2 regions of the Arthrobacter sp. Y3224198 genome follow, and region 1 is predicted to be linked to the other one. Evidence: riboswitches for the same ligand, from Rfam matches in the RefSeq annotation. Region 1 holds a riboswitch; the other holds the start of a gene.
The links. Region 1 has a riboswitch for cyclic di-AMP ahead of AC5RUF_RS09775 (NlpC/P60 family protein). Riboswitches for the same ligand answer to the same signal wherever they lie in the genome.

Region 1 (15,270 bases):
CGAACACGGCCGCCAGCAGGATGCCCGCACTGGTGATCACGCCGCCGGTGGAGCGCAGCGCGGCGAGCATGCCCTGCTTGGTACCCATGGTTGCGGCGTTCTCCCGGGCGCGGGTGGTCAGGAAGATGTTGTAGTCCACGCCCAGGGCCACCAGGAACAGGAACGAGTAGAGCAGCGTCTGCACGTCCATGGCCGGGAAGTCCAGGATGTTCTCGAACACCAGCCAGCTCAGTCCGGTAGCCGCCAGGAAGGTCAGCAGCACCGAGGCCACCAGCAGCACCGGGGCCACCAGGGAGCGCAACAGGACCATCAGCACTACGAAGACCAGGGCAATGACGGCAGTGCCTACCAGGATGGTGTCATGCTGGTTGGCTGCCAGCTGGTCCACCCGCTCGGCCGCTTCGCCGCCCACCAGGGCGTTGTAGGCCTCTCCTGCCAGGTCTTCGCGCAGATCGGTGATGAAGGTGTTCGCTTCATCGGTGCCTGCCTCGTATCCGGTGATCAGCTCCACCCGGGTCCGGCCGTCATGCTCGGTGCCCGGGGTGGCGGCGGTGACGCCTTCAATGCCCTGCAGCTGTGCGACGGCGGCTTCCGCGGAGTCGGTGTCCACCAGCACGGTGACCGGCGAGGAGGAACCGGCCGGGAACCCTTCGGCCAGGGTTTCGGCGGCCGTGACGGCCTGCGGCTTTTCGCGGAACTGTTCGTTTTCGCTCAGGCCGATCTGCAGGGTAAACAGGGCACTGCCCAGCGCCAGCAGCACGACGACGGCGATGCCCGCAATGGTCTTCGGGCGGCGGGCCGTGGCTTCGCCCAGCCGTCCCCAGAACTTTCCTTCCTTGGCGGGGTCCCCCACCTTCGGCACAAACGGCCAGAACAGCTTGCGGCCCAGCAGTACCAGCGCCACCGGCAGCAGGAACAGGGCGCTGAAGATGGCCAGGACAATTCCAATGGCGGCCGAGAAGCCCAGTCCGCGGTAGCTGGCGGTATCTGTGAACAGCAGCGTCAGCAGGGCCAGGATAACGGTGCCGCCGCTGGCAATGATCGCCCCACGGGTGCGGGTCAGGGCTTTGCCCATGGCCTCATAGACCGAATCATGGGCGCGCAGCTCCTCCCGGTAGCGGGCAATCAGCAGCAGCGCATAGTTGGTGGCGGCGCCGAAGACCAGGACGCTGGTAATGCCCACGGCAGAGGGGTCCACGGTGATTCCGGTGGCCGGAGCCAGCAGGTCCACCACCTTCGCGGCCAGCTGTTCAATGGCGCCCACAATGGCCAGCGGCACAATCCAGAGCCACGGGGAGCGGTAGGTAATCAGCAACAGCACGGCGACGACGCCGGCCGTGACGGTCAGGAGCACGAAGTTGGCGCCGGAGAACACCCCGGCCAGGTCGGCGCTGAAGGCTGCGCCGCCGGTCAGTTCCGCCTTGACGCCCTCGGGAGCAGCATCAGACACGGCGCTGCGCAGCTTCTCCACTTCCGCCGAGACGGCGTCGCCGTCGTCGGCCGCGGCCTGCAGTGTCAGCGGGACAATGGCCACCAGCTTGTTCTCGGAGACCACGGGCGGAACCTGGGGCGGCGGACCGGAGGCGCCGGCGTCGGTGGCGGCCGCATTGATATCGGCAATGGCGGCCGTATCCGCGTCCGTCAACGGCCCGCCGTCTTCACGGGAGACCACGACAATGGCGGAGGATTCCTGTGCGTCGGGGAACTCCTCCAGCAGTTCGGCAACCTGGGTGGACTGGTACTTATCGTCCAGACCGCCTACCCCCGTGGTGTCGTTTTCCTCTGCCGGCAGGGCAAACAGGCCAATAATGACGGCCACCCCGATCAGCAGAGTGACCCACGCCGTCTTGGCGTTCTTCACTATCCCTGCATACATGTGCTTCTCCCGTAACGTAAGTATCTCTCCGCCAAAGTATCTCAGATATGGAGATACTTCAATTGCAAGCTACTATTGGCTACGTGGAAGATCAGGAACTACGGCGGGATATCGTCGACGCGCTCCGTGGCCTGAGCCTGGACGGCCAGCGCGTCGCGGATGCCTTCGCGCACTCCCACGGCCTGAACGCCACCGACATGCGTGCACTGGTCCTGATCATGGAAGCCGAGATCCGCCGCGAGGCGCTGACCGCCGGCCAGCTCAGCGCCCGCCTGGGGACCTCCTCGGGGGCAACCACCGCGGTGATCGACCGGCTCGAGCGCATCGGGCACATCCACCGCAACCGCACCCATGCGGACCGGCGGAAGGTCACCCTGCACTTCGAGCCGCTGGCCATGCAGCTCGCCGGAGCCTATTTCGGGCCGCTGGGTGCCATGAACGACGAGGTGATGTCCCGCTACACCGAAGACGAGCTCCGCACCATCCTGGGCTTTATGCAGGCCATCCGGGAAACCTATGCCCGCTACCTCGCCCGGCTCAGCCCGGACGGCAACCCGGAGACAGGCGGCGCACCGGACGGTCTGCAAACGGACCGCGGGAGAAACGGGTAAGCTGGTAGCGCCCGCCGGGGAAGCCCGGCGGTCCGCCTCCGTAGCTCAGTAGGATAGAGCGGCCCTCTCCTAAAGGGCAGGTCGTCGGTTCGATTCCGGCCGGGGGCACTTTTTTGTTTAAGGCCCCCCGCCCGGCGCCATGCGTTCCGCGTCCGGGCTCAGGGACGGGCGGCGCTGTCGGTTTCGGCCGCGGGCTCCGTGGCGAACTGCGTGTTGTACAGCTGCGCATAGCGGCCGCCGCGCTCCAGCAGCTGCGCGTGCGTGCCCTGTTCGGCAATCCGCCCGCCTTCTATGACCAGGATGCGGTCGGCGTTGCGGATGGTGGACAGCCGGTGAGCAATAACGACGGCGGTCCGGCCCTGCAGTGCCTCACCGAGGGCCGCCTGCACGGCGGCTTCGGACGTGGAATCCAGGGCCGCGGTGGCCTCATCGAGGATGACGATCCGCGGCTGCGCCAGCAGCAGCCGGGCGATGGTCATACGCTGGCGTTCACCGCCGGAGAGCCGGTAGCCGCGCTCCCCCACCATGGTTTCCAACCCGTCCGGCAGGGAGCGGACCATGTCCTCGAGCCGGGCACGGCGCAGGGCATCCCAGATCTCATCCTCGCCGGCCTCCGGGTTGGCCAGCAGCAGATTGGCCCGGATTGTTTCGTGGAACAGGTGGCCGTCCTGGGTCACCATGCCCATGGCCTGCCGGATGCCGGCAAAACTCAGGTCCCGCACATCGGTGCCGGAGAAGCGCACGGCCCCGGAGTCGACGTCGTACAGCCGGGACAGCAGCTGTGCGATGGTCGATTTGCCCGCGCCGGAGGTGCCCACCAGGGCCAGTGTCTGTCCCGGCTCCACCCGGAAGGAGATGCCGTGAAGCACTTCCTCTCCGCCGCGCGTGTCCAGGACGGCCACATCTTCCAGGGAGGCCAGGGACACCTTCTCCGCGGTGGGATAGGCGAAGCGGACGTCGTCGAACTCCACGCTGAGCGGACCGGACGGAACCGGGGCGGGATGCTCCTTTTCCCGGATCAGCGGGCGCAGGTCCAGGATTTCGAAGACCCGCTCGAAGCTGACCACGGCACTCATGATTTCCACCCGGGCGTTGGCCAGGGAGGTCAGCGGGGCGTAGAGGCGGGTGAGCAGCAGCGCCAGGGTCACCACGTCGCCGGTGTTGAGGTTCCCGCGGAGCGCCAGGTACCCGCCGAGTCCGTAGACCAGGGCGAGGGCCAGGGCCGAGACCAGGGTCAGCGCAGTGACGAAGACCGCCTGCATCATGGCGGTTTTCACGCCGATGTCCCGGACCCGGGAGGCGCGCAGCGCGAATTCGCGGGATTCGGCGTCGGGCCGGCCGAACAGCTTGATCAGGGTGGCCCCGGGGGCGGAAAACCGTTCCGTCATCTGTGTGCCCATGGACGCGTTGTGGTTTGCGGCTTCACGCCGCAGCGCTGCAAGCCGTCCGCCCATCCGCCGGGCCGGCAGCAGGAACACCGGGAGCAGCAGCATCGCAAGCACGGTGACCTGCCACGAGGTTCCGAGCATCACGATCAGGGTCAGCACCAGGGCGACGACGTTGCTCACCACTCCGGAGAGGGTGCCGCTGAAGGCCTGCTGGGCGCCGATGACGTCATTGTTCAGCCGGCTGACCAGCGCTCCGGTGCGCGTCCGGGTGAAAAAGGCGACCGGCATCTTCAGCACATGGTCAAAGACTGCGGTGCGCAGGTCCAGGATGACGCTCTCGCCGATGCGGGAGGAAAACCAGCGGGTGGCCAGCGACACCGCGGCGTCAGCCACCGCCACCGCGGCGATCAGCAGGGCCAGCCGGACAACGACGCCCGGAGCGGTACCGGCCACGATCGAGTTGACCACCTCGCCTGCCAGGACCGGCGTGGCCACGGCCAGGAAGGCCCCGACCACTGACAGCAGGACAAAACCAAGCAGCCGGAAACGGTAGGGGGCGGCGAACCGGATAATCCGTTTCAGGGTTTCCCGGGAAATCTTGGTGTCATTTCCGTTGGCGCGGGAGATTTTATGGAGAGAACTCCACGCTGCGCCTTCCATGCTCATGTGTATTCCTCCGTAGTCTGCACGTTCCAGCTTAAGCCCGTCGCGGGGCGCTTCCGGGCTGATCGCCGGGGGCTGAATCGGCACAAAACTTTCCTGCACAGGGAGTGAAACATGTCACTGTTTTGGCGCTGTGCGCTGATACACTTCGAAACGCTGCCCGGTAGCTGAACGGGCACCGACGAAAGGCCGCTATGTCTCCGGCACTGAAACCCCCTGCTGTCCCTACGGAGGACCATGCCTCCGTGCAGGAGGCCGTTCCCGCGGAGGTGGCCGTCCCCACGGACGGCGCCGTCCGGCGCGCCATCGCGCTGGTTGCCGTGGAACGGCCCGAGGTTTTCGCCGTTGTAGCCGGCGTCCTGGCCGACGCCGGGCTGGAACCCGTAGCCGTCGGTGACCTTGACGAGGCCATCCAGGCATCCCGGACCGCCGTTCCGGCACTGGCCGTGGTGGATTCAACGGTGCGCCAGATTGCCGGCATGGACATGCTCAAGCGCCTGCGCCATGAGGAGCCGGCCATGACCAAACTGCCGGTGATCCTGGTGGCCGGCGAAGCGGGCCTGGACGTGGAATTGATGGTGGAGCTGGGAATAGCAGACTTCGTCGCCAGCCCGGTTGACGCCGAGGACCTGGCCCGCCGCGTGAACCTCATCCTTGCCACCGCGGAAGCACGGCGGCACCGCCGGATGGCCACAGCCCGGCTCCGCGAAGACACCCGCAGCATTTCGGCGTCAATCCGGGCCACCAACGACCCGCAACAGATGGCTGAAGTGGTAGTCCACGGGCTGGGGGCCACCTTCGAGGCCGACCATGTGCTGCTGGTGACGTTCCCGGATGAGCGCGTCCCGGAGCTGACGCTGGCGTGGACCCGCGACGGAGCGGACGGGTATATTCCTCCGCTGGCCGGACACACTGCGGGCGAGCTTGCGGAATCGCTGTGGGCCCGGGGACGTGCCCTGGCTGTTGAGGACCACGGCCAGCCCGCCGGAGATGAACCTGTTCCGGTAAGCCCGGCCGCGCTGGCGGCGGGGCTGCGGACCTCCCTGGTTGTGCCCCTGGGCCACGGGGACAAGGCTTTCGGCCTGTTGTGGCTTGCCGTGGAAAGCGGCCCCCGGGACTGGTCCGGTACCGAGACCTCGCTGATCCAGCACGTCAGCGGGAACCTCGCCCACGGCCTGGTCCAGGGCAACCTGATTACCGCCCAGCGCATGGTGTTGAAGCGCCAGCGGGAGCTGGACCGGGCCAAAACCGATTTTGTGGCCACGGTCAACCACGAACTGCGGACACCACTGACTTCCATTACCGGGTATCTGGACCTTATCCTCGACGGCTCCGGCGGGGACATCCCCGACGACGTTGCCCAGATGCTCAAGATCGTGGGCCGCAACGCGGTGCGGCTTAACCAGTTGATTACCGACCTGCTGACCATCTCCCGCCAGGACGCGGACGAGGCCGCCATCGAGGTCGAAGAAGTGGACCTGGAGGAAATCCTGCGGTCCGTGGCGGCTTCCCTGGCCCCCGCGGCCGGCGCCAACAGCCTGGACCTGCAGCTGGAACTCGGCCCCGACCCCCTTCGGGTGGACGGAGACCGGGCGCAGCTGGAACAGGTCTTCACCAACCTGTGCTCCAACGCCGTGAAGTTCACGCCCGCCGGCGGATCAGTTGAGGTACGGGCGGAACTGGTGCAGCCCGACGGCGCCGGTCCCGGCGTGCGCGTCCAGGTCAGCGACACCGGAATCGGCATCCCCGAAACCGACCTGCCCAACCTTTTCCGCCGTTTCTTCCGGGCGTCCAATGCCACGTCCGCCGCCATCCCGGGTACCGGCCTCGGACTCGCCATTGTCCAGGACATCGTGCTCCAGCACGGCGGGGAGCTGGGCATTGAGTCCACAGTGGGGTCGGGGACCACCGTGACGGTCCTGCTGCCGGCAACCCGCTAGGGGCTATACCGCAGGCACCCCCGCCAGGATCCGTTCCGGCGACGAATAGCAGTTTAGGGAAGTCCCGCGGCTGAAGCCGATCAGGGTAAGCCCCGCATCCTTGGCCAGCTCCACGGACAGCGCCGAGGGTGCACTGACCGCAGCCAGCACGGGTATGCCCGCCAGCTGCGCTTTCTGCACCAGCTCGAACGAGGCACGCCCCGAGACCTGGAGGGCCATCCCGCGCAGCGGCAGCATCCCGGCCCGCAAGGCCCAGCCCACCACCTTGTCCACCGCGTTATGCCGGCCCACGTCCTCGCGCAGGCACAGCAACTCCCCCTCCGCGCTGAACAGCCCGGCAGCATGCACGCCACCGGTCTTCTCGAAGACTTTCTGTCCCTCGCGCAACCGGTCCGGCAGGGCGGCCAGCATGTCCAACGGCAGACGGATGCGGTCCTCCGCCAGGTCGAAGTGGGTGGACTTGCGCACCGCCTCGATGGAGGCCGTGCCGCAGATGCCGCAGGAACTGGATGTGTACACATGCCGTTCCATGCCGGTGTCAGGAAGGGGGGTGCCCGGCCGCAGCTGGACGTCGACCACGTTGAAGGTCTGTTTCCCGTCCTCGTCCACACCGGCGCAGTAACGCAGGCTGATCAGCTGGCCCGGCTCCCAGATCACCCCCTCCGAGACCAGGAAACCGGCCACGAGGTCAAAATCGTCGCCGGGGGTGCGCATGGTGACGGTGAACGATTTCCCGCCCACCCGGATCTCCAGCGGTTCCTCCCCCGCAAGGACGTCGTCCCGCCGGCTGACGTTTCCGTCCAACCGGAACCTGGTGACCCGTCCACGCTGGGTAACCCGTCCCATGATGCCTCCCTTATACCTAATAACTGCTTGCTGTTCCGACCCGCTGCTGCCGGCCGGCCATCCCGTTGGCCGCTACCCCGCCGGTGCCCGGTTAACCTGCCAGGGCAGCGGAAGAGCCATCACGGCCTGGTCCCTGATGCACCCTTCCGGCGGTATCACCATCACGGCGTCCGCCTCGGCCAGGCCCCGAAGCATTCCCGAACGGAAATACGGTGACGGCATGGCGCGGTCCTCCTGGATGCTGCACGGCACCAGCCTGGTACGCCCGGGCAGGGGTTCCAGGTCCACGCCCGCCAGGACATGGCGCTCACGGGAAATCGGAGCCCCGCGCAGTCCGTCCAGCAGGGGTTGAAGGATGGTGAAGACGGCCATCATGGCGGCGAGGGGGTTGCCCGGCAGCGCTACCAGCAGCCGGCCGTCCCCCAGCCGGGCGAGCATCGTCGGATGGCCTGGCCGCATGGCGATGCCGTCGATCAGCAGCTCCGCGTCCACCTCTTCCAGTGCCCGGCGGAGGTGGTCTGCGTCGGAACGTCCCGTACCGCCCGTAGTGATCAGCACGTCTCCGGAGGACATCGCAATCGACAGCTCGTCGGCGGCTTCGCTGCTCAGCGCCGAAACCACGTCCTCCAGCCGGTCCGGGAGGCGCCGGACAACGTCCACCTTCCCGCCCAGCATGGAGACCAGCTGCGGGAGCTGCGGCCCGAAGGTGTCGCGGACCTGCCCCGGCTCGGGGATTCCGGCTTCGATCACTTCGTCGCCGGTCAGCAGGAGGGACACCCTGGGTGAGCGGAGCACCGGCAGGGTGTCATGCCCGCAGACGGCGGCGAGGGCAATGTGGGCCGGATTCAGCAGCTTGCCGGCGGGGATGGTGGTCTCACCCGCCGAGGCCTCTTCGCCCGCGGGACGGATGTGCTCGCCCGGGGACGGTTCGGATTCCCGGGCCCGGTCGCTGAGGGTCAGCTGCGGCAGGTTCGTACCGGAAACGTTCCCGCTTTCCGAACGCAGGACGGCGTCCGCCCCTTCCGGGATGAGCCCTCCGGTGAGGATCTCCACTGCTTCTCCCGGCTGCAGGGCCCGGCGTCCGGACTCCCGGTGGATCTGCCAACGTTCCACTTCCGGTTCCTGGTGGGTGATGACCGTCCACGGTCCCGGCCCGGCAACCGCCCAGCCGTCCATGGCGGCCGAGGCATAATGCGGCACCGGCTGGAGCGCCGTGGTCTCCAGCGCGAGGATCCGACCCAGTGCTTCGTCCAGCGGAACGGTTTCATAGGGCAGCGGACGGGCCGCGGCGTACGCGGCATGCCTGGCCTGTGCCCAGGAAGCATTGGGCTGGGCCGGCAGGATTACGGGAACGGCCTGTTCACTCATTCGGCACCTCCTGCTTCGGCTGCGGACCGGCACTCGCTGACGGCCACCGCCATAGCAGAGCGCATGGCCACGGCGTCGGATGCCTGACCGCTTCCGGCCGCCATCCCCGCGGCGTACCCGGCAATATAAGTAGTCAGCGGAGCAGCCGGACGCACCACGCTGTGGGCAGCGGCAGCGGCCAGGTCCAGGACTGCTGACACGTCCACGGGTGTTCCCTCGAGCTCAAGCGCCTTGAGCAGCCTGCCGCTCCACGCCTCGAGTAGTTCCTGCTGGCTTGCCATTTGTGCTCCTTCGCTTCGCCGTGGCGCCCGCGGGGCCTACGGTTGGTCTCCGGCGCTCACACCCAGATTCTGTGCGTCGTCCCAGGTGTCAACATCGGCTGTACTCATTGGGGGAACAACAACACCCCTCCATTGCACCCTAGCAAGCAGCGCCTTCATGGACATGTTGGTCAGGCCGTTGGGGGCATGGCCGGCGACGGCGGCGTGTAGGTCCGCGGTGCGGTACAGCCCCGCCAGCGGCTGGCTGCGCCCGCTGCTGTCCAGGGCCAGGAGGCTGTCGCCAGCTCCATCGCCGGCGGCCGTCAGGAGGGCCTGCACCGCGGCCCTGACGCCGGGCATGTCGCAGGCCAGGACCAGGGTCCAGTCGCTGCGCCCGGGCAACGCGGCCAGCCCGGCGGCGACGGCGGCGGCGGGGCCTCCGAACGCGGGTTCTTCCCTTACCAGCAGGGGGTTACCGGGGAAACCGTCCAACAGCGGCCGGAGCCCGGGAAGACCGGCGACGACAATATGCTGGGCTCCGTCCGCGGCCGCCAGGGTCGTTTCCAGCAGGGTGGCGCCCCCGGCCAGCAGCAGCGCCTTCGGCCGGCCGCCCAGCCGGGCCGAGCGGCCACCGGCCAGTATTACGGCGTTGTGGGTTATTGCAGGCATCAGGCGGCTGTGTCGTTCTGCAGGAAGGGATCCCATTGCGGGGACGGGCGTTCAAGTTCACGGATCTGCCAGCGGGCTCCCCGCGGGGCCTTGGGGGAAATACGCAACTGCCAGCCAAGCTGGGCCAGGGTCCGGTCCCCTTTGGTGTTGTTGCAGCGCAGGCAGCAGGCCACCAGATTCTCCCAGCTGTCATCTCCCCCGCGGGAGCGCGGGATGACGTGGTCCACCGTGGCGGCTGCCTTTCCGCAGTAGGCACATTCATGGTTGTCCCGGCGCAGTACGCCCCGGCGGGTGGCCACGGTGCCTTCCCGGTACGGTACCCGGACGTAACGGTGGAGCAGGATGACGGAGGGCCTGGGAAGGATTTCGGTGGGCCCCACTACCGGCTCGCCGCTTTCCGCCACCACGCTCGCCTTCCCGCTCAGTACCAGCACCAGCGCGCGTCGGAAGGTAATCACGGCCAGCGGTTCATATCCAGCATTCAGAACGAGAGTGCGCATGCACATACCTCTTCGTAGGCCGCCCACGAGTCAGTGAGTACTAGACACCGGCACGCGTGCGGCACATCGGATTGTCTATGCAAGAGTATGACGGGATTGCATTCTTGGCCATTTCCCGGCTCAAAACCCGCGCCGGACCGGGTGCTGGTTCCGGGTTGCCTCGCCCCGTCCCCGGTATTAAAGCCGGAAGGCTCCCACCAATGGGGAGCCTTCCGGGTTGTTTCTTGGCTGTGCTGCTCAGGTGCCTGTTGCTTAGCTGCTAGCCGCCTACACGGATGTAGACGCCGCCGGAGCCCAGCTCCGCCGGAGCCACAACGGTGCTGTTGCCGTTGAAGCCGCCGTGTACAGCCTGGCCGCCGCCTACGTACACCGCGATGTGGGCCAGGCCCATGCCGCCGTTGGCGTAGTAGATCAGGTCACCCGGCATGGCCTCGGCTGCACTGACCGTCCGTCCAAGGGACAGGTAGCTCGCAGGCCATCCGTGGTGGTTGATGCCTGCCGCAGCCAGGGCGTTGGTAACCAGCATGGTGCAGTCCTGCTGGACGCCCAGCTGTGCGTAAGCTGCAGCGGCAATGGTGGAAGCAACCCCGGAAGGGATGCCCTGCCCGGGCGCCGGGGTGGAAGAGGCAGTGGTAACAACACCGGCAGCCGGAGCTGCGGGCGATGCCGTACGTGCGCCCTGCGAACCGGCAACTGCCGCGTCCTGTGCCTGGACCGCGGTTTCCACGGCTTCGGCAACGGGAGCCGCAGTTGCGCCGGCAATATCTTCGCGTTCGAAGGAGATGGAGACATCGCCGGGGACCTGCACGGTCTTGAGCGAAGCCAGGTCCAGCGTGCTGGTCTGGACATCGCGCAGGGGCTCCGTGCCGGAGGCGTTGGCAGCCACACCGGTGGTGAGGACCAGACCGGAGGCAGCCGCAATAACTGCAGCCTGGCGGCCCACGGTTCCGGCGTTGGCGCTCACGGCACCGGCAAGTGCGTTCAGCGTGGTGGTGCGTTCAACCGGCGCCCGGTGACGGGCGCGCTCAACTGTCGAGGTCATGATTCTCCGCGTCTCGATTTCCGTGCTTAGTTGACGCGGACGAAGCTGACGCCGCCCAGGTCGGAGAGGCTGTGCAGGCCGGTGTTCGCACCGTTCAGACCGCCGCTGATGACCTGGCCGTTGCCGACGTAGATGGCCACGTGGCCGCCGTTGATGACGAGGTCACCCGGGGCCGGGCTGCCGACTACGGTGCCGAACTGGAAGAACTGGCTGGGAGCCAGGTCACCCACCGACTTGCCGACGGAGCGGAGAGCCTTTTCGACCATGGCGGTGCAGTCCTGGGCCACGCCGATCTGGCTGTAAGCGGAGGCTACGAGGCCGGCGGCAACGTTGCCCGGGGCAACGGCGCTGGCGGCGGGAGCGGAAGAGGCGGTCTGCACACCGACGGCCGGTGCGGCGGCTACGCGGGAAGCTGCGGCGCGCTGTGCGGCTGCCTGCTGCTCCTGTGCGGCCTGAGCGGCGGCTTCTTCGGCTGCAACCTGTGCGCGGTAGTCGGCGCCCGAGATGGAGCTGGGAGCTTCCAGGTCGAGGGCGAAGGTTGCGTCTGCGGGAGCCTTGACGTCTCCGGCAACAACGTTCAACGGGGTGGATTCAAGCGCCTGGCGGTCCGTGCTGACGGACGCTGCCTGTGCAGGGAGTCCTGCAGCCAGCACGAGGCCGGATGCTGCGACAACGACGGCGGCCTGACGGCCCACCATGCCTGCGTTGCTGCTGACTGCCTTGGAAAGTGCAGTGATCGGGTTGGTCTGAACGGTGGCAGCGCGACGGCGGCCGTGAGCGTGTGATGACACAGGTTTGCCTCTCCCAATTGCCTACGAGGTGAGCTGTCGGATTCGGATGGGAGTCACCCGGTTGCCCGGCCTATGGCCTTGTGCAACTTAACCCCAAGGGCTTCTTGCGAAACCCGAAATTGGTTCCCCCGCCTCTGCCATGCGATTCTGCGAACGGACTTCAAACAGTGGCAGAGCTAGGCGATCTGTTCGAAGGTGCCTGATCGTTGGCGAATCAGGCACGAGGACGAGCGTACAGCAACATTTGCGCTATGTCACGTTCCGATCACGAAACGGTATTAGAGCGGTTACAACCAGTCCAACGGGTCAACAACTTCCCCGTTAACCATGACCTCAAAATGCAGGTGGCAGCCGGTGGAAGCACCCGTGGTGCCGCTGGCGCCCACGAGGTGTCCGCGCTTGATTTCGGTGCCTGCGGACACGGAGATCGCTGAGAGGTGGTTGTACGTGGTCTGCACCCCGTTGCCGTGGTCAATGACCACGCGGTTGCCGCCGCCGTAGGGGTGCCAGCCGGCGGATACCACCGTGCCGGAGGCCGCCGCGTTCACCGCCGTGCCGCAGGCAGCTGCAAAGTCCTGGCCGTTATGCATTTCGCCGGCCTGCCCTGTGATCGGGCTGACCCGGTGCCCGAACCCGGAGGTCTTCACGAGCCCTTCATCCAGGGGCGTGGACAGCGTGCCCTTGGCAGCCGCGGGAACAGTGTGGGATCCGGAGGCCACGGTGACCGAGGCCAGCTTGGCATCCGGATCATATTTGCTGCTGATGCCGGCGCGGGCAAAACCGATATTGGCATTGGCATCCGCGGATACCGGCGCGTCGGCAGCCGTCGTCGGGAGCTGGACCGGATCATCGGCTGCTGCCGATGTGGGCAGCGCTGCGGTGAGGATGAGCCCCGAGGTGGCCGCTGTGATGGCGACCTTCTGTGCGGCGCCACCCATGGAGATGTTTTTGGTTTCAACCCGCCTTCGCCCGGAAGGCTGGGAGCTGCGCCGGCGCGCGGGAGCAGCGGGAGCAGCAGGAGCAGCAGCACGGCGCCGCCCCGAAGCAGCATGCTTCGACAAGTGTTTCCCTCTCTTGGATCGCCTGCGAAGTTAGCTGTCGGATTCGAGTAGAGAAACTCGGCCTTCGGCGTACCGCCGGCCGAACGCGCTTCTATGGGCGTCGGGCCGTTGGCTTCCGGAAGACTTCACCCCAAGGCAGTTGCACTGCCGGAAAATGGGTCCTCCGCCCCTGCCTGATGAGTTGGTGCTCCGGTCTGCTGGCAGGGCTCGGCGGACGGACCGGATAACGATGGTGTTTCAGCGTCGCAACTTACTATAGGGTAAACCGCGCAAAAGTGACCATTCCGTTACCCGGCGTGTGAGACAAAGACGTGTGCCGCCACTTCGGCGGGCAGTTCCAGTGCCCCTTCAATGCCGGGAACCCGGACGGAGATATAGCCGCCCACTACTTCTGCCGTGATCTCTGCGCCCGGCCGCAGCCCCGCTTCGTCGAGTTGGGAGAGTAGTTCCGGCTCCACCTGGATGGGTTCCGCCAGCCGCACGAGCTTCAGTTTGGCTCCGGGGATGGCTTCCGCCACCGCCGAGACCAGGTCATTCACGCCTGCGTGGAAGACCTCTGCCGGGGCAGCTACTCCGCCAATGCCTTCCAACCCCGGAATCGGGTTGCCGTAGGGAGATTCGGTGGGATGCCCCAGCAGCTCATACAGCCGCCGTTCCACCCGCTCGCTCATCACGTGCTCCCAGCGGCAGGCCTCGTCATGGACATAGGCCCAGTCCAGGCCGATGACGTCCGAGAGGAGGCGCTCCGCGAGCCGGTGCTTGCGCATCACTTCGGTGGCCCGGCGGCGGCCAAGTTCCGTCAGCTCCAACCGGCGGGTTCCGGCAACTACTACCAGTCCGTCGCGTTCCATGCGGCCGATGGTCTGGGAGACGGTGGGTCCGGAGTGCCTCAGCCGCTCGGCAATCCTGGCCCTCAGGGCCACGATGTTTTCTTCTTCCAGTTCCAGGATGGTCCTGAGATACATCTCAGTCGTGTCAATGAGATCCGTCATGACGGGCCGCTCCTAGTACCGAAGGGAGGAGGGCAACGCGTGCTGCCCGGGTATACGCCAACACGTTAGCCTACCCGCGGGACTGCCGGTAAATTGCGGGATGCCCGGCACAGGCAGCAGTGTCGCCGGTCATAAATCGTGCGCCAAGCGGCCTTGCGGCAGAATGAAAGGGTATCTGCGCTTACCTTTCGACACGCTTGGAGCGACACATAATGGGCGATTCCGCCGCACTGAAGATTCCCGCTGAACTCCTTCCGAAGGACGGCCGCTTTGGTGCCGGTCCGTCCAAGGTCCGCCCCGAACAGATGGCGGCGCTTGCCGCCGCAGGAGCCACCCTCCTGGGCACCTCCCACCGGCAGGCCCCCGTGCGGAACCTGGTGGGCAGTGTGCGCCAGGGACTCGCGGACCTGTTCTCCGCACCCGAGGGCTATGAAGTGGTGCTGGGCGTGGGCGGATCAACCGCGTTCTGGGATGTCGCGGCCTTCGGGTTGGTGGAGAAAAAGGCACAGCACCTTTCCTTCGGCGAATTCGGCTCAAAGTTCGCGGCAGCGACCAACAAGGCCCCGTTCCTCTCGGCGTCGAGCATCATCAAGGCCGAACCGGGCACCCGTCCGGAGCCCGCCGCGGAAGCCGGCGTCGATGTCTACGCCTGGCCGCAGAACGAGACCTCCACGGGCGTAGCCGCCCCGGTGCGGCGCGTGGAAGGAGCCGATCCCGGTTCCCTTGTACTCATTGATGCCACTTCCGCCGCGGGCGGCCTGGACGTGGATGTGTCCCAGTCGGATGTCTATTACTTCGCCCCGCAGAAGAACTTCGCTTCCGACGGCGGCCTGTGGCTGGCCATGTTCTCCCCCGCAGCCTTGGAACGGGCGGCGCGGATCAACGCCGGGGACCGCTGGATCCCGGACTTCCTTAACCTGCAGACCGCAATCGACAACTCCCGGCTGAACCAGACCTACAACACGCCGTCGTTGTCCACGCTGGTCACGCTGAACGCCCAGATCGAGTGGCTGAATGCCAACGGCGGACTGGCGTTCGCGGCCGGTCGTACCGCGGAGTCGGCCGGACGGATCTACTCCTGGGCGGAGAAATCAGCCGTCGCCACCCCGTTCGTGGCACGGGCTGAGGACCGCTCGAACGTCATTGCCACCATCGACTTCGCTGAGGGCATCGACGCAGGGGCGATTGCCAAGACCCTGCGCGCCAACGGCGTGGTGGATGTGGAGCCGTACCGCAAGCTCGGCCGCAACCAGCTGCGTATTG
Region 2 (15,270 bases), on a different contig from region 1:
CGGACAGGAACCGGCGAACGATGCCCTGGCCGATACCTCCTGCACCGCCGGTGATGATCGCGGTCTTGTTCTGAAGCAACATGCTTTTCCTTCCGTAAGCCCGGGCGGTAGCCCGGTCAGTTATTGAGGGTGCGCCCGACGCCGCGGATGAAGTTGGCGACGAAGAAATCCAGCGAGCGGCGCGAGGCCGGGTAGCTGATCCCCTGGTCCTGGAAGCCGGCGGCACGGGGATTGCGGGCCACCGTTTCGGCATCCCAGCGTGGGGGTGCCTCCGGCTCGGAAAGCTCCGGTCCGGTGTGGGCGGCGATGGTGATGGTGGCTGTGCCGATCACGGCCGCCGAGACTCCCAGCAGGCAGTCAAAGCACTGCTCCCGGCTGAATCCGGCCGCTTCCAGCGTGGCCAGCAGGAGTTCGACCTCGTCGGGGCTGGCTGCATTCACCAGCCGGCGCGGCGTGAGGACGATGCTCAACAGCCAGGGGTGGGCGGTAAAGACGTTCCACTGGGCGTCGGCCATATGCATGAGCATCTGCTGCCAGGTGTGTTTTCCCGGCGGCAGCAGGGCGTAGTCCCCGGACACAGTTTCGGCCATCAGCAGCAGCAGTGCCTGCCGGTCGGCCACATGGCGGTACAGGGCCATGGCTGATACATCCAGCTCGCGGGCCACCCGCCGCATGGAAACGGCGTCGAGCCCTTCGGCGTCGGCAATGTGCACGGCTGCTGCGGCAATCGGGCCGGGTCTCAGCGGCTGATGGGGCATTAGACGGTTCCTTGGGACCAGGCCGGCAGGGCCGGGCGGTGAGTGGATGTTTACAGTGTATACCCAGCGGTTGGGCCCCGGCGGGACGTCGCTCCGAGGCGTGCGGGCATAGGCATTCCGTAAGGGTTTGTCCGGGAGCCGTGAGGAAAACATAAGGATGGTCATCCGGGCTCCGCGGCGGGCATCTAATCGAAGGCGGCACACAACGTGCCCGTGCCGCCGACCGGCGGCACGCCGATCCAGCCTGGGGGCAACTTCCGTGCTCGATGTTCTTTTTATTACCGGCTTCGCGGCCCTGTTTGCTGCGTTTGTCCTGATGGCAGGGGCGGTGGAGAAGCTGTGACGTTCTTCGACATCCTGGCCCTCTGCCTCGGCGCTGCGGCTGCCGTTTATCTGCTGGCAGCCCTTGTCAGACCGGAGCGGTTCTGATGGGCGCTTGGTTTGAGGCCGTGCAGGTCCTCACGCTGGTGGTGCTTCTGGTCCTGGCCTACCGGCCGCTGGGTGACTTCATGGCCCGCCTGTACACCTCCGAAAAGCACCTGCGGGTGGAACGCGGTTTTTACCGGCTCGTCGGGGTGGATGCCGGGGCGGGCCAGTCCTGGCAGAACTATCTGCGCGGGGTGCTGGTGTTCTCAGCTGCCGGCATGGCGCTGCTGTACGTGCTCCAGCGCATCCAACCGATACTGCCCGGCTCGCTTGGGCTGCCCGCCGTGCCGGAGGCACTGGCGTTCAACACCGCTGCGTCCTTCCTGGCCAACACCAACTGGCAGTCATATTCGCCGGAAGTGACCATGGGCTACGCCGTGCAGATGCTTGGCCTGGCCGTGCAGAACTTCCTCTCCGCCGCCGTCGGGCTGGCCGTGGCGGTTGCCCTGGTGCGCGGACTGGCGGGCCGGCACCTGGATACCATCGGCAATTTCTGGGTGGACCTCACCCGCGGGCTGCTGCGCCTGCTGCTGCCGGGGGCTGTCCTGGCCGCACTGGTGCTGATGATCGGGGGAGTGATCCAGAACTTCAACGGGTTCTCCACGGTCACCACCCTGGTTGGCGGCGAGCAGGTGATTCCCGGCGGGCCGGTGGCTTCGCAGGAAGCCATCAAGCTGCTGGGCACCAACGGAGGCGGGTTCTTCAATGCCAACTCCGCGCATCCCTTCGAGAACCCCACCGGGTGGACCAACCTGGTGGAAGTCTTCCTGATGCTTGCCATCCCGTTCAGCCTGCCCCGCACGTTCGGGACCATGGTGGGCGACCGCCGGCAGGGATACGCCATCCTTGCCGCCATGGCCGCCATCTTCGCCGTCTCGCTGACCGCCATGACCGCGTTCGAGTTCAACGCTGCCGGGTCGGTCGCAGGGTCCATGGAAGGAAAGGAGCAAAGGTTCGGCATTGCCGGGTCCACGCTCTTCGGATCCACCAGCACCCTGACGTCCACCGGTGCCGTGAACTCCATGCACGACAGCTACAGTGCCTTCGGCGGCATGATGGCCATGCTGAACATGATGCTGGGCGAGGTGGCTCCCGGCGGCGTCGGCTCCGGCCTGTACGGCATGCTGGTCCTGGCCGTCATCACCTGCTTTGTGGCCGGCCTGCTCGTCGGACGCACCCCGGAATACCTAGGCAAGAAAATCGGTCCGCGGGAAATCAAGCTGGCCAGCCTGTACATCCTGACCATGCCAACCCTGGTCCTGGCGGGGACGGCGCTGAGCTTCGCCATCCCGGCCGTCCGCGCCGACATTGAGGGAACCTCCATCCTCAACACGGGGCTGCACGGCTTCAGCGAAGTGCTGTATGCCTTCACCTCCGCGGCCAACAACAACGGCTCCGCGTTTGCCGGCCTCACCGCCAACACCCCGTGGCTGAACACGGCCCTGGGCGTGGCCATGCTCGTGGGAAGGTTCCTGCCCATGGTGTTTGTGCTCGCCCTGGCCGGTTCGTTCGCACAGCAGGGCAAGGTGCCCGTCTCGGCCGGAACCCTGCCGACGCACCGGCTCCAATCCGTCACGCTCCTGTGCGGCGTCACGGTGATCGTTACCGCACTGACCTTCTTTCCCGTACTCGCGCTGGGACCCCTGGCGGAAGGACTGCTCTGACCATGTCCACACTTACCAAACCTTCGACACCCGACCTCTCCGAACCGGCAGCTCCGGGGCGCGGCATCACGGCCGGTTCGCTGGCCGCCGCCCTGCCCGGAGCCTTCCGGAAACTCGATCCCCGGGTGATGGTCCGGACCCCCGTGATGTTCATCGTGGAGGTCGGCGCGGCGCTGATTACACTGATCGCCGTCGCCGAGCCCTTCACGGGCGGTCCGCTCAACTCCGGCGGAACCCCGGTGCCGGCCGCCTTCGCCTGGCTGATTGCGGCGTGGCTGTGGGCCACCGTGCTGTTTGCCAACCTGGCCGAATCCGTAGCCGAAGGCCGCGGCAAGGCCCAGGCCGCCACGCTGCGGGCCAGCCGGGCCACCACTGCAGCTTTCCGGGTCACCGGCTACGACGCCGAACGGGACCGGGCGGCGCTGTCCGCGCAGGTTGAGGAAGTGGCATCGGCAGACCTTGCCCTCGGCGACGTGGTGGTGGTGGAAGCCGGCAATGTCATCCCCGGCGACGGCGATGTGATCGACGGGATCGCCTCGGTGGATGAATCCGCCATCACGGGCGAATCGGCGCCGGTCATCCGCGAATCCGGCGGGGACCGGTCAGCGGTCACCGGCGGTACCCGTGTGCTCTCGGACCGTATTGTGGTCCGGATTACCAGCCGGCCCGGAGAGACCTTCGTGGACCGGATGATCCGCCTGGTGGAAGGTGCCGCCCGGCAGAAAACGCCCAATGAAATAGCACTGGACATCCTGCTGGCCACCCTGTCCCTGGTGTTCATCGTGGTGGTGCTGACGCTGAACCCGCTGGCGGCCTATTCCAACGCCGCAGTGAGCATCCCGGTCCTGGTAGCCCTGCTGGTGTGCCTGATCCCCACCACCATCGGCGCCCTGCTTTCGGCCATTGGCATTGCCGGCATGGACCGGCTGGTACAGCGCAACGTGCTGGCCATGTCCGGCCGCGCCGTGGAGGCTGCCGGCGACGTGACCACCCTGCTGCTGGATAAGACCGGCACCATCACCTACGGCAACCGGCAGGCGGCCGGATTCATCCCCATCAACGGAGCCCAGGCCTCCGACCTGATTGACGCCGCCGTGCTGTCCTCCTTCGGTGATCCAACGCCGGAGGGCAAGTCGATTGTGGAGCTGGCCGCCCGGGAAGGCTGCCGGCCCGAGCCGCCGGCCGGCTCCATCAGTGTGCCCTTCACCGCCCAGACGCGGATGAGCGGCATGGACTTCCCCGACGGCGCGCAGATCCGCAAGGGGGCGGCGTCCGCCATCCTGGACTGGACCGCCACATCCGGCGGGATCGACGTCGACGTGCTGATCGCCGTGGAGGACCAGGTGAAGCGGATTTCCACCGGCGGCGGCACCCCGCTGCTGGTGGCGGTCCGGGACGCCGACGGCGGCACCCGGGTCCTCGGCGTCGTCCACCTCAAGGACGTGGTCAAGGACGGGTTGAAGGAGCGCTTCGCCCAACTGCGCGCGATGGGCATCCGCACCGTGATGATCACCGGCGACAACCCGCACACGGCTAAGGCCATAGCGGCGGAAGCGGGTGTGGATGACTTCCTGGCCGAAGCCACGCCGGAGGACAAGATGGCCCTGATCCGCCGGGAACAGGAGGGCGGGCACCTGGTGGCGATGACGGGCGACGGCACCAATGACGCTCCCGCGCTGGCCCAGGCCGACGTCGGGGTGGCCATGAACACCGGAACCTCGGCGGCCAAGGAAGCCGGGAACATGGTGGACCTGGACTCCGATCCCACCAAGCTGATCGACATTGTGGGCATCGGCAAGCAGCTGCTCATTACCCGCGGGGCGCTGACCACATTCTCGATTGCCAACGACATTGCCAAGTATTTCGCGATCATCCCGGCCATGTTTGTGGGAGTGTTCCCCGGACTGGCCGCGCTGAACGTGATGCAGCTGCATTCGCCGGCCTCGGCCATCCTGTCCGCGGTAATCTTCAACGCCCTGGTGATTGTGGCGCTGATTCCGCTGGCGCTGCGCGGCGTGAAGTACCGGGCCGCCGGATCCTCCGCCGTCCTGACCCGCAACCTGCTGATCTACGGCGTGGGCGGGGTGGTGGCGCCGTTTATCGGCATCAAGCTCATTGACCTGCTGGTCAGCCTGCTGCCCGGTTTCTGAGCGGCCCCGGTCCCATGATCACCATCCATCACTGTTTGAGGAGTTCTGAATGAATCCCGTCCGCAGCAGCATGCGCCAGCTCGGCACCGCCGTGCGTGCCCTGGCCGTGCTCACCCTTGTCCTGGGCCTGGCCTACCCGTTCGCCCTGGCGGCCGCAGGTGCCGTGGCCCTTCCCGGCCGCAGCAACGGCTCGCCGGTGGAGGCCGGCGGCGAGGTTGCCGGGTCCCGCCTCATTGGGCAGTCCTTCACGGACGCCGACGGCGCGGCCCTGCCCGAATGGTTCCAGTCCCGACCGTCTGCGGCGGGGGACGGGTACGACGGCGGTTCCTCCGGCGGCTCCAACCTGGGCCCGCTGAGCGAGGACCTGGCCGACGCCGTCGCCGAACGCCGTGCCGCGGTGGCCGCGCTGGAAGGGGCGGCTCCCGGGGATGTTCCCGCGGATGCCGTTACCGCCTCCGGGTCCGGACTGGATCCGCATATCAGCCCCGAATACGCGCAGCTGCAGGTGCCGCGGGTGGCGCAGGCGCGGGGGCTGGCGGAGGAGGAGGTGCGGGACCTGGTCGGCCGGGCCACCGAGTCCACAGGGTTCCGGCCCGCAGTGAACGTGTTGCTTTTGAACATTTCACTGGCGGAGCTGGACACTTAGTCCATGACGCGGGGACAACTGAGGGTATTTCTGGGGGCGGCGCCCGGCGTGGGCAAGACCTACGCGATGCTCGAGGAGGGGCGCCGCCTCCGCGGGGAGGGCCGCGACGTGGTGGTCGGACTGGTGGAAACCCACGGGCGGGCCGGCACCGCGGCGATGGCCGAGGGGCTGGAAACCGTACCGCGGATCAGCATGCCGCACCGCGGCCTGATGCTGCAGGAAATGGACCTCGGCGCCCTGTTGGAGCGCCGGCCGGAGTACGCGCTGGTGGATGAACTGGCGCACACCAACGCCCCGGGGCTGCGGCACCAGAAGCGCTGGCAGGACGTTCGGGCACTGCTCGAGGCCGGGATCAACGTCCTGTCCACGGTGAACATCCAGCACATCGATTCCCTTAATGACGTCATTGAACAGATCACCGGGACCCTGCAGGCGGAAACCGTGCCGGATGAGGTGCTGCGCGGCGCGGACCAGGTGGAGCTGGTGGACCTGGCGCCGCAGTCCCTGCGCGGGCGGCTGGCGGAAGGGTGCATTTACCCGTCCGAGCGGGTGGATGCCGCGCTGTCCAACTACTTCCGGCTTGGCAACCTCACGGCACTGCGCGAACTGGCCCTGCTGTGGCTGGCCGACGAGGTGGATTCCGCCCTGAACCGGTACCGCGCCGAGCAGGGCATCAGCCGCAAATGGGAGGCCAGGGAACGGGTGGTGGTTGCCCTGACCGGCGGGCCCGAGGGGCACACCCTGCTGCGCCGCGGTGCCCGGATTGCCGCCCGGTCCGCCGGCGGGAAGCTGCTGGCAGTGCATGTGTCCGGAAACGACGGACTGCGCGGACCGAATCCGGGGGAGCTGGCCGCCCAGCGGGCCCTGGTCGAGAAACTGGGCGGCAGCTTCCACCAAGTGGTGGGCAACGACATTCCGCAGGCCTTGGTGGACTTCGCCCGCGGCGTCAATGCCACCCAGCTGGTGATCGGTGTCAGCCGCCGGCCCCGGCTGGCGGCCCTGCTGTCCGGGCCCGGAATCGGCGCCACCGTGATCCGTGAGTCCGGGGACATTGACGTGCACATTGTGTCGCACTCGGCCGCGGCCCGGACCCTGGTGCTGCCGCAGTTCGGCAGTGCCCTCTCGGTGCGGCGGCGCGCGCTGGGGTTCGCCTTTGCCCTGGTGGGCGGTCCGCTGCTGACGGCGGCCCTCGTGGCGGCCCGAAGCAGCGAAACCATCACCGGGGATGTGCTGAGCTACCAGCTGCTGGTGATCCTGGTGGCGCTGGTCGGCGGCATCTGGCCGGCCCTGTTTGCGGCGCTGCTCTCGGGACTGACCCTGGACTACTTTTTCATCTCACCGCTGTACACCGTCACGGTGGCCACGCCGTCGCACATCCTGGCGCTGGCACTGTACGTGGTCAACGCCCTGCTGGTCAGCTACGTGGTGGATGCGGCAGCACGGCGTGCCCGTACTGCCCGCCGCTCGGCATCCGAGTCGGAGCTGCTGGCTTCCGTCGCCGGCAGCGTGCTGCGCGGCGAGGATGCCCTGGCCGCCCTCGTCGGCCGGACCCGCGAGGCGTTCAACCTCGGCGCAGCGCGGCTGCGGGCCGACGGCGGCACCCTGTACAGCGACGGCGACTGGCCGGCCGGGGCGGTAGGCGAGTCGCCGGCATTCACCCGTCTGCAGCTGGGGGAGCGCGGCTTCCTGGAGTTGTGGGGCCGCGAGCTGGCGGCCTCGGACCGGCGGTTGCTGGCGGTGATCACCGCCCAGCTGGAAGCCGCCCTTGAACACCGCGAGCTGACGGAAACGGCACGGGGTCTCGGGTCCCTGGCCGAAGCGGACAAGGTGCGTACCGCGTTGCTGGCCGCCGTGGGGCATGACCTGCGCCGTCCGCTGACGGCCGCCACCGCGGCCGTCACGGGGCTGCGGGCCACCGATGTGCAATGGTCCGAACAGGACCGCAGCGAACTGCTGGCCACCGCGGAGGAATCCCTGGCCTCGCTCTCGTCCCTGGTAACGAGCCTGCTGGATGTCAGCCGGCTCCAGGCGGGAGTAGTGGGGGTCGCGTTGGAGCCGCTGGATGTGGCCGATGCAGTGCTCCCCGCACTGGAGGAGCTGGAGCTGGGGCCGGCCGAAGTGGAGTTGGAGATTCCCTCCGTCCAGCGCACCGTGATGGCTGACCCGGTGCTGCTGCAGCGGGTCCTGGTCAATCTGCTGGCCAACGCGGTGCGGTTCAGCCCCGCCGGCAGCCGGGCGGTGCTGGCGGTGAGCGAATTTGCCGGCCGGGTGGAGGTCCGGGTCATAGACTCAGGCCCCGGAGTGCCCGAACAACGGCGGGGCGAGATCTTCGTCCCGTTCCAGCGGCTGGGGGATACGGATAATGCAACCGGGCTGGGCCTTGGCCTGGCGCTGGCCAAGGGATTTACGGAAGGCATGGGCGGAACACTGGAAACCGAAGACACACCCGGCGGCGGACTGACCATGGTCCTCTCGCTGCCGGCAGCGGCCCGAAGCTCGGTGCCGGATACGGCGGCGGTGGCGGGATGAGGATCCTGATTGCGGACGACGACGTCCAGATCCTCCGTGCCCTGCGCATCACCCTGGGCGCCTACGGCTATGACGTGGTCACCGCCGAAAGCGGCAGCACGGCCATCCGCAAGGCAGTGGACACCCACCCCGATCTCCTGGTCCTGGACCTGGGCATGCCGGGACTGAGCGGCATGGATGTCATCGAAGCGGTGCGGGGCTGGAGCAGCGTGCCCATCCTGGTGGTTTCAGGCCGGGCGGACCCGGCGGACAAGGTGCGGGCCTTGGACCTGGGGGCGGACGACTACGTCACCAAGCCCTTCTCCACCGAGGAGTTGCTGGCACGGATCCGTGCCCTGTCCCGGCGGTCGCCGGCGGCCGCCGGACCCAGTGAGATCAGCTTCGGTGCCGTCCGCGTGGACCTGGCTGCACGCCGCATCGCCCGGACCGATGACGGAACGGACATCCGGCTGACACCCACCGAATGGCGTTTCCTCTCCGAGCTGCTGGCCCATCCCGGAATGCTCGTCACGCAGCAGACGCTGCTGAACAATGTCTGGGGGCCGGGTACCACGGACGCCGGCTATCTTCGCCTGTACATCGGGCAGCTGCGCCGCAAGCTGGAAACCGATCCGGCCAGTCCTGCCCATCTGCTGACCGAACACGGGATGGGCTACCGGTTTGTGCCCTGATGCTTAAACCGCAATGCATCCGCCCTCTTTGAGGAACGGATGCATTGCGGGTCAGCCGGCGGTGCCGGCCGTGCGTTGGGCCCGGGAGCCTTATGCGCGGTAGAACACGGGGCCGGAGCCGACGTTCACGGACTGGACAACGGTCTGGTTGCCGTTCCAACCGCTGTGGATGGCTTCGCCGTTGCCGACGTAGATGGCAATGTGGGCCAGGCCCATGCCGCCGTCGGCGTAGTAGACCATGTCGCCGGGCTCCGGAGTGGAGACCTGGGTGCCGTAGGCAGCCAGCTGGGCCGGAGCGAGATCGCCGACAGAGTGGCCGGCGGCGCGCAGTGCCTGCTCCACCAGGACGGTGCAGTCCTGGGCTGCGCCCAGCTGGGCGTAAGCCGAGGCCAGCATGATGGCATTGGTGCCGCCCACGGCGGCAGCGGGAGCCGGGGTCACCGAGGTGGCCTGGGTGCTGATGACGCCGGTGTTGGCTGCGGCAGCCGGAGCGGCGTAGCTTTCGGTGGCGTAGGAAACAGCGGTGTAGTCGATGGCGGCCGGAGCAGCTTCGCCGGAGACGGTGATGACGTCACCGGGGTAGATGACCGAGGCCAGGGACAGTCCGTTCAGCGCCAGGACGCTGTCCAGGCCGACGCCGTAGGCAGCGGCAATCTGGCCCAGGGTGTCGCCGGACTGGACTGTGTGGGTGGACGCAGCAGCTGCGGGTGCAGCAACGGGAGCCACAGCCGCCGGGGCGGCAGCAGGGGCAGGAGCCGGAGCAGCGGTCTGGGCGGGGGTGTAGTTGTCGTTGGCAACTACACCGGCGGAGGCCGGGCCGGCCATGCCGAGCATCAGGCCGGAACCGGCAGCTACAACGGCGGCGGTGCTGCCGATGGTGCGGCCGCGGCCTGCGGCGGTCTGTGAGATGGTGGACCAAACGCCGGTGGTCTCGGCGCGGTGACGTGCACGGGTCTTGTTGAATGACATGTGTATATAACCTCTCCCGATACCTGCGAGGTGAGCTGTCGGATGCGGATGGGAGTCACCCGGCCACCGGACTGAATCCGGATGGCTTAACCCCAAGGATTCGTGGAACCCGTAATTGGTTCCCCCGCCCCTGCCGTGGTGTTGCGTTCTGTGGACCCCGGACCAGCGGCAGAGCTAGGTAACAAGCCCGGGGCGCCGCATCAAGGAAAGCGGCATGCCCACTACGCTACAAGATGGTTACGGTTGGATAACCATTCTGTGATCGGGTTCTCTTCGGCGTGTGAGTGGCGCCGCAATGTGCTAACAACATCGGTTGATTCCAGCCCCCTTGATGCCCATCAGTCCCACCTTTAACCCGTCCTGGCCCGGCATTTGCTCCTTGCCGCGCCGCCGCCTGCGCGAGCCTGTGATACTGCCGTGACTGCTGGTGCTGGACTGTCTCGACTGACTGCGCTGCGCAAATGTGGCCTTCGTCCCACTTCCCCCGCACTGTCCGATGTCCGCTTTGTCCGGGCGTAAGGTAGTTAGGCTGCCTTTCAATCTGGCGGCGGATTCCTCGGGGGTCAATACGGAGACAGGAGAAAGAATGGCTGGCAGCGGTCAGAAATTATGGACCAAGGGATTTGTGCTGGCGATAGTCACTAATCTTTTCCTTTCAATGGTGTTCTACCTGTTGATGACCACAATGGCGCTTTATGCCGTCGAGCGGTTCAACGCGTCGGACAGTGCCGGCGGGTTTGCCTCCGGTTCCTTTGTGATCGGTGCCCTGGTGGCCCGCGTCTTTGCCGGGAAGTTCCTGGATTTCGTAGGCCGGCGGCGGCTGCTGATCATCAGCCTTGCAGTGTTTGTGGTGGCCGCCGTGCTGTACATCCCGGCCGGAAACCTGGCCCTCCTGCTGACCGTGCGGATAGTCCACGGAGCTGCTTTCGGCGCGGCCAGCACCAGCCTTTCCGCCTCCGTTATGGGGCTGATCCCGGTTAACCGGCGCGGCGAAGGCACCGGCTATTTCGGTATCTCGACCACCCTCGCCACGGCCGCCGGCCCGTTCCTTGCCGTGCTGCTGGTGGACTCGGTGAGCTACCGCGCCCTGTTCCTGGTCACCGCCGGCTGCGCCGCCGTCGCGCTCCTCCTGTCCCTCGTGCTGCGCCTGCCCGAGCGGACACCGACACCCGAAGAGCAGCAGAACAAATGGCGGATGCACCTGACGGACATCATTGACCCGAGTGCGCTGCCGATTGCCTCGGTGATGTTCATTGCCGGAGCCGCCTATGCCGGCATCCTGTCCTTCCTGAATTCCTACGCCCAGTCCGAAGACCTCGTGCTCGGAGCCAGCTTCTTCTTTATGGTCTACGCCGTGGTCGTCCTGGTCTCCCGGCTCTTTGTGGGCCGCATTCAGGACCGGCACGGAGACAACGCCGTGGTCTACCCGACTCTGGTGTCCTTCGCGGCGGGCCTTGCCCTGCTGGCCTACGCCCCCAATGACACGGTGCTGGCCCTGGCCGGGGTGTTCGTGGGCTTCGGGTTCGGCGCCCTGATGCCCTGTGCGCAGGCCATTGCCGTGACCATGGCACCGCCCCACCGGATCGGCCTGGCAACCTCCACCTTCTTCATCCTGATGGACGCGGGCGTGGGCCTGGGCCCGCTGCTGCTCGGCATGCTCCTGCCGGCAGCCGGATTCCACGGCATGTACTGGGTGTTGGCCGCCGTGCTGCTGGCATCCACCGTGCTGTACTACTTTGTCCACGGACGCAAGCAGATCCGGCCCGGCACCCCCGTGGATCCGAAGCTGGGCGTTCCGGCCGCCTGAGCCGGGGGCGGGTTGCTCCAATCCCTCCCGGGCAGCAGGTAACCTCGTGGATCACAGGTCTCCACTAAAGAGGGGAAGCACCATGGCACGTGAGGAAACCACCCTGACCGTTCCCGGCCCGCATGGGGACCGCCAGGTCCGCATCTCGAGCCCCGGAAGGGTGCTCTGGCCAAAACCGGGCATCACGAAACTGGATCTGGCCCGCTACCTCTCAGAGGTGGGCCAGGCCTTCATCCACGCCAACGGCGGCCGTCCGGTCTCATTGGAACGGTTTCCCGAGGGCATCGACGGAGAGGTCTTCTTCTCGAAAAACCCGCCGCGCGGCATGCCGGACTGGATGCGCGGCGTCACGGTGAAGTACCCCAGTGCCCGCTCCCACCCGCAAGTGGTGCTGGATGAACCGGCCGCCGCCGTCTGGGCCGTACAGATGAACACCCTGGTATTCCATCCCTGGCCCTCGCGGGCGGACAACACGGACAACCCTGACCAGTTGCGCATCGACCTGGATCCGCAGCCGGGAACCGGGTTTGCCGACGCCGTGCGGCCGGCCCGCGAACTGCGCTCCATCCTCGCGGAGGCCGGACTGGAGGCGTTCATCAAGACTTCAGGCAACCGCGGCATCCACCTGTTCGCTCCCATCCGCCCCGAACATGAGTTCCTGGACGTGCGCCATGCCGTCATAGCCGCCGCACGTGAGGTGGAGCGCCGGATGCCGGAACAGGTGACCACCGCGTGGTGGAAGGAAGAGCGCGGCTCCCGCGTTTTCGTCGACTTCAACCAGGCCAACCGGGACCGGACCATGGCGGGGGCCTACAGCCCCCGGGCACTGCCGGATGCACCCGTTTCCACCCCGGTCACCTGGGAGGAACTGGACAAGGTGCAGCCGGCCGACTTCACGATTGCCACCGTCCCCGAGCGGCTGCGCACCGTGGGCGATCCGTGGGCGGACATGTACCGGAATCCCGGCAGCATCGACGTCCTGCTGGGCTGGTGGGAGCGGGACCTCTCCAACGGCCTGGGGGAGCTGCCTTTCCCCCCGGACTACCCCAAGATGCCGGGGGAACCGCCCCGCGTCCAGCCCAGCCGTGCCCGGCGGAAGGACTAGGACACCGGAGCCTTGAGCCGGCCGTCCTGCATGGTGGCCACGGCGTCGGTCAGCGGCACGAAGTCCGTATCGTGGGTGACCATCAGCGTGCCGAGGTTGAATTCCCGGGTCACGTCCACAAGCAGGCGGACAATTTGCCCGGAACGCCCGTGGTCCAGGGCCGCAGTCGGCTCATCCACCAGCAGCAGCGAGGGATCGCCCATCAGGGCGCGGGCAATGTTGACGCGCTGGCGCTGCCCGCCGGAGAGCTGGTGCGGGCGTTTGCCGGCGGCGTCCTGCAGTCCCACGAGTTCCAGGAGTCCGCGTGCACGGACTTCGGATTGCTTGGTCCTGCCCCGCATCCGGTCCGTAATCACCAGTTGTTCCACGGCTGTGAGCGACGGGAGCAGATTCGGCTGCTGGAAGACGATCCCCAGGTTGGTGCGCCGGAGGGCGGTGCAGCCGGCGTCGTCCAGGTCATTGGTCCGTATCCCGGCTACCCTCACGGTTCCCGACCCCGGACGGATCAGCGTGGCCGCGACAGCCAGCAGGGAGGACTTCCCGGAACCCGAGGGGCCGGTCAGGGAGACAATGCGCCCGCGCGGGATAGCCACACTGACATTGTCGAGCGCTTTCAAGGTGCCGGCGCCGTCCGGGTACTCCAGCGTGACGCCGTCCAGCTCCAGCGCGCAGCCCGCAGCGGGGCGATTGCCGGACGGGGTGGTGTCGGTCAGGTTGTGCATATGGTGTTCCTTCCGTGGATCCGGTGTTCGGAGAATGGCCTAGTTGCCGCCGAGGGCGGCCAGGGGATCGACCTTGATGACCCGGCGGACTGCGGCGGCAGCGCCGGCCAGGCCCAGCAGGATGATGCCCAGGACCGGAAATACAGCCGTGGCAGCCGACAGGACGAACGGGGCTGCCTGGCCCGCCGCCCAGCCGGCCAGCACGGCAAGTACGCCGCCGACGGCGGCCCCGGCCGCCACGATGATGCCCGCCTGCGCAAGGGCGTCACGCAACAGGTAGCCGGAACTGGATCCCAATGCCTTCAGGACGGCAATGTCGCGGGTGCGCTGAATGGTCCACACCGCCAGGAAAGCCACGATGACCAGGGCAGAGATCCCGTAGAGGAATGCCTGCATCAGGAGCAGGGAGCCGTTTTCCGAGGTGTATGCGCCCAGCCCGCTGAAGGAGCTGCGGACGCCGGCCGACACGGTGCCGGCAGCGTCATCGGCACGGCCTGCGGCGTCATCGGATACGGAGGCGGCGATCACGGTGGCGACGGGTACCTGGCCGGGACCGGCGTCAGCGGTGTGGGCGGCCTGCTGCCAGGTTGCCAGGGAGGTCCAGACCACGGGGGTGTGGCTGTAGAAGGTCTCCTCGACCACGGCCGCGACCTTCAGGGACCGGCCGGCCAGAGAGGCAGTATCGCCGGCGGAAACCCCCAGCGACTCTGCCGTTTCGGTGCCGATAAGGATCTGGCCGTCGGGCACCGGTTGCGGTGGCAGGGCGCTGCCCGGTTCGACGCCGAACACGGCAGCATTCGCACTCGCGCTGCCCATGATCCGGGTTTGAGTGATCCCGACGGCTTCGGCCTTATCGACCCCGGGTGTCTCCCGCCAGTTGGAGAGCTGCTCCTGCGTCACGGTGGATTCGGTGTAGGAAACCTTTGCATCGGTGCCGGGAGGAGCGCCAAAGGCAATCGTGGTGATGCCGGCCTCGGAAAACCCCTTGATGGCCGCGGTGTTCTGGTTTCCCAGTCCCGCAGTCAGGCCGGACAAAAGGACCAGCAGCAGGGTAATAAGGGCGACAACAGTGCCCATCAGGGCAAACCGTCCTTTGGCGAAACGGATGTCACGAAGTGCCAGATACACGGACAGCTTCCTTTCGGTCGGACCGCCGCAGCGGGTCGGATCTGCTTACCCTTCAACCCTCCGGCAGTGCCGCAGGGAATCCATCGGATGCCCGGATGGTCCCGACGGGCCGTGCGGTTGGTGCGGCGGTCAACCGTTTGGTGGATGCTGCAGCGGCAGGACCGACCTAGGCTGGAAAGATGAGTGCGCCGGATGCAGACCAGGTGGGTTTCGAGGGCACCGGCACGGCCGCGGGTGACACGGTGCTGCGGGTCCTCCGGGTGTGCCTGCACGTTGCCTTCGCCGGCCTGCTGGGCCTGGCCGTGGTGCAGCTGGCCTTTGACCGTCCCGGATTACCGCGCTTCTTCACGGCCTGCACGGTCGCTTCCGCGCTGGCGGTGATCTATCTGGTGGGAACGGTGGCGGAGCAACGCTCCGCCCGGATCGGGACCGGTGCAGAGCTGGAACGCTACGGCCCGTACTGGCTGGCGGCCGTCACGCTGTTGTGGCTGGGGCTGATGTTCCTGAGCGCGGACTTTTCCTGGCTGGCATTTCCGCTGTTCTTCCTTGACCTTCATTTGCTGCGGACACGGCCGGCGCTGGCGGCGGTTGCCGCCATGACCGCTGCCGTGGTCCTGGCGCAATGGGCACACAGCGGCCGCTTCAGCCTGGCCGGTTTGCTTGGCCCGGTACTGGGGGCGCTTTTTGCCGTGGTG

Region 2: linked by a shared signal. The riboswitch ahead of AC5RUF_RS07705 (LysM peptidoglycan-binding domain-containing protein) and the one ahead of AC5RUF_RS09775 (NlpC/P60 family protein) in region 1 are both predicted to bind cyclic di-AMP.

Annotation. Positions count from the first base shown of each region.
Region 1 is NZ_JBNHFG010000014.1:33,220-48,489, reverse strand. Features, by position in the region: partial or broken gene AC5RUF_RS09830 (MMPL family transporter) at 1-1,876, opposite strand, end outside; gene AC5RUF_RS09825 (MarR family winged helix-turn-helix transcriptional regulator) at 1,960-2,487, shown strand; tRNA gene AC5RUF_RS09820 (tRNA-Arg) at 2,522-2,595, shown strand; gene AC5RUF_RS09815 (ABC transporter ATP-binding protein) at 2,646-4,541, opposite strand; gene AC5RUF_RS09810 (sensor histidine kinase) at 4,784-6,478, shown strand; gene fdhD (formate dehydrogenase accessory sulfurtransferase FdhD) at 6,482-7,324, opposite strand; gene AC5RUF_RS09800 (molybdopterin molybdotransferase MoeA) at 7,397-8,692, opposite strand; gene AC5RUF_RS09795 (DUF6457 domain-containing protein) at 8,689-8,973, opposite strand; gene mobA (molybdenum cofactor guanylyltransferase) at 9,010-9,621, opposite strand; gene AC5RUF_RS09785 (HNH endonuclease) at 9,621-10,121, opposite strand; gene AC5RUF_RS09780 (NlpC/P60 family protein) at 10,381-11,163, opposite strand; gene AC5RUF_RS09775 (NlpC/P60 family protein) at 11,190-11,954, opposite strand; cyclic di-AMP (ydaO/yuaA leader) riboswitch at 11,958-12,116, opposite strand; gene AC5RUF_RS09770 (M23 family metallopeptidase) at 12,242-12,892, opposite strand; cyclic di-AMP (ydaO/yuaA leader) riboswitch at 13,019-13,212, opposite strand; gene AC5RUF_RS09765 (iron-dependent transcriptional repressor DtxR) at 13,303-14,007, opposite strand; gene serC (phosphoserine transaminase) at 14,220-15,270, shown strand, end outside.
Region 2 is NZ_JBNHFG010000010.1:41,210-56,479, forward strand. Features, by position in the region: gene AC5RUF_RS07665 (SDR family NAD(P)-dependent oxidoreductase) at 1-82, opposite strand, end outside; gene AC5RUF_RS07670 (TetR/AcrR family transcriptional regulator) at 117-758, opposite strand; gene AC5RUF_RS07675 (potassium-transporting ATPase subunit F) at 1,098-1,187, shown strand; gene kdpA (potassium-transporting ATPase subunit KdpA) at 1,187-2,848, shown strand; gene kdpB (potassium-transporting ATPase subunit KdpB) at 2,851-4,998, shown strand; gene kdpC (K(+)-transporting ATPase subunit C) at 5,048-5,644, shown strand; gene AC5RUF_RS07695 (DUF4118 domain-containing protein) at 5,648-8,173, shown strand; gene AC5RUF_RS07700 (response regulator) at 8,170-8,844, shown strand; gene AC5RUF_RS07705 (LysM peptidoglycan-binding domain-containing protein) at 8,935-9,813, opposite strand; cyclic di-AMP (ydaO/yuaA leader) riboswitch at 9,820-9,969, opposite strand; gene AC5RUF_RS07710 (MFS transporter) at 10,400-11,620, shown strand; gene ligD (non-homologous end-joining DNA ligase) at 11,703-12,725, shown strand; gene AC5RUF_RS07720 (ABC transporter ATP-binding protein) at 12,722-13,447, opposite strand; gene AC5RUF_RS07725 (FtsX-like permease family protein) at 13,487-14,575, opposite strand; gene AC5RUF_RS07730 (sensor histidine kinase) at 14,755-15,270, shown strand, end outside.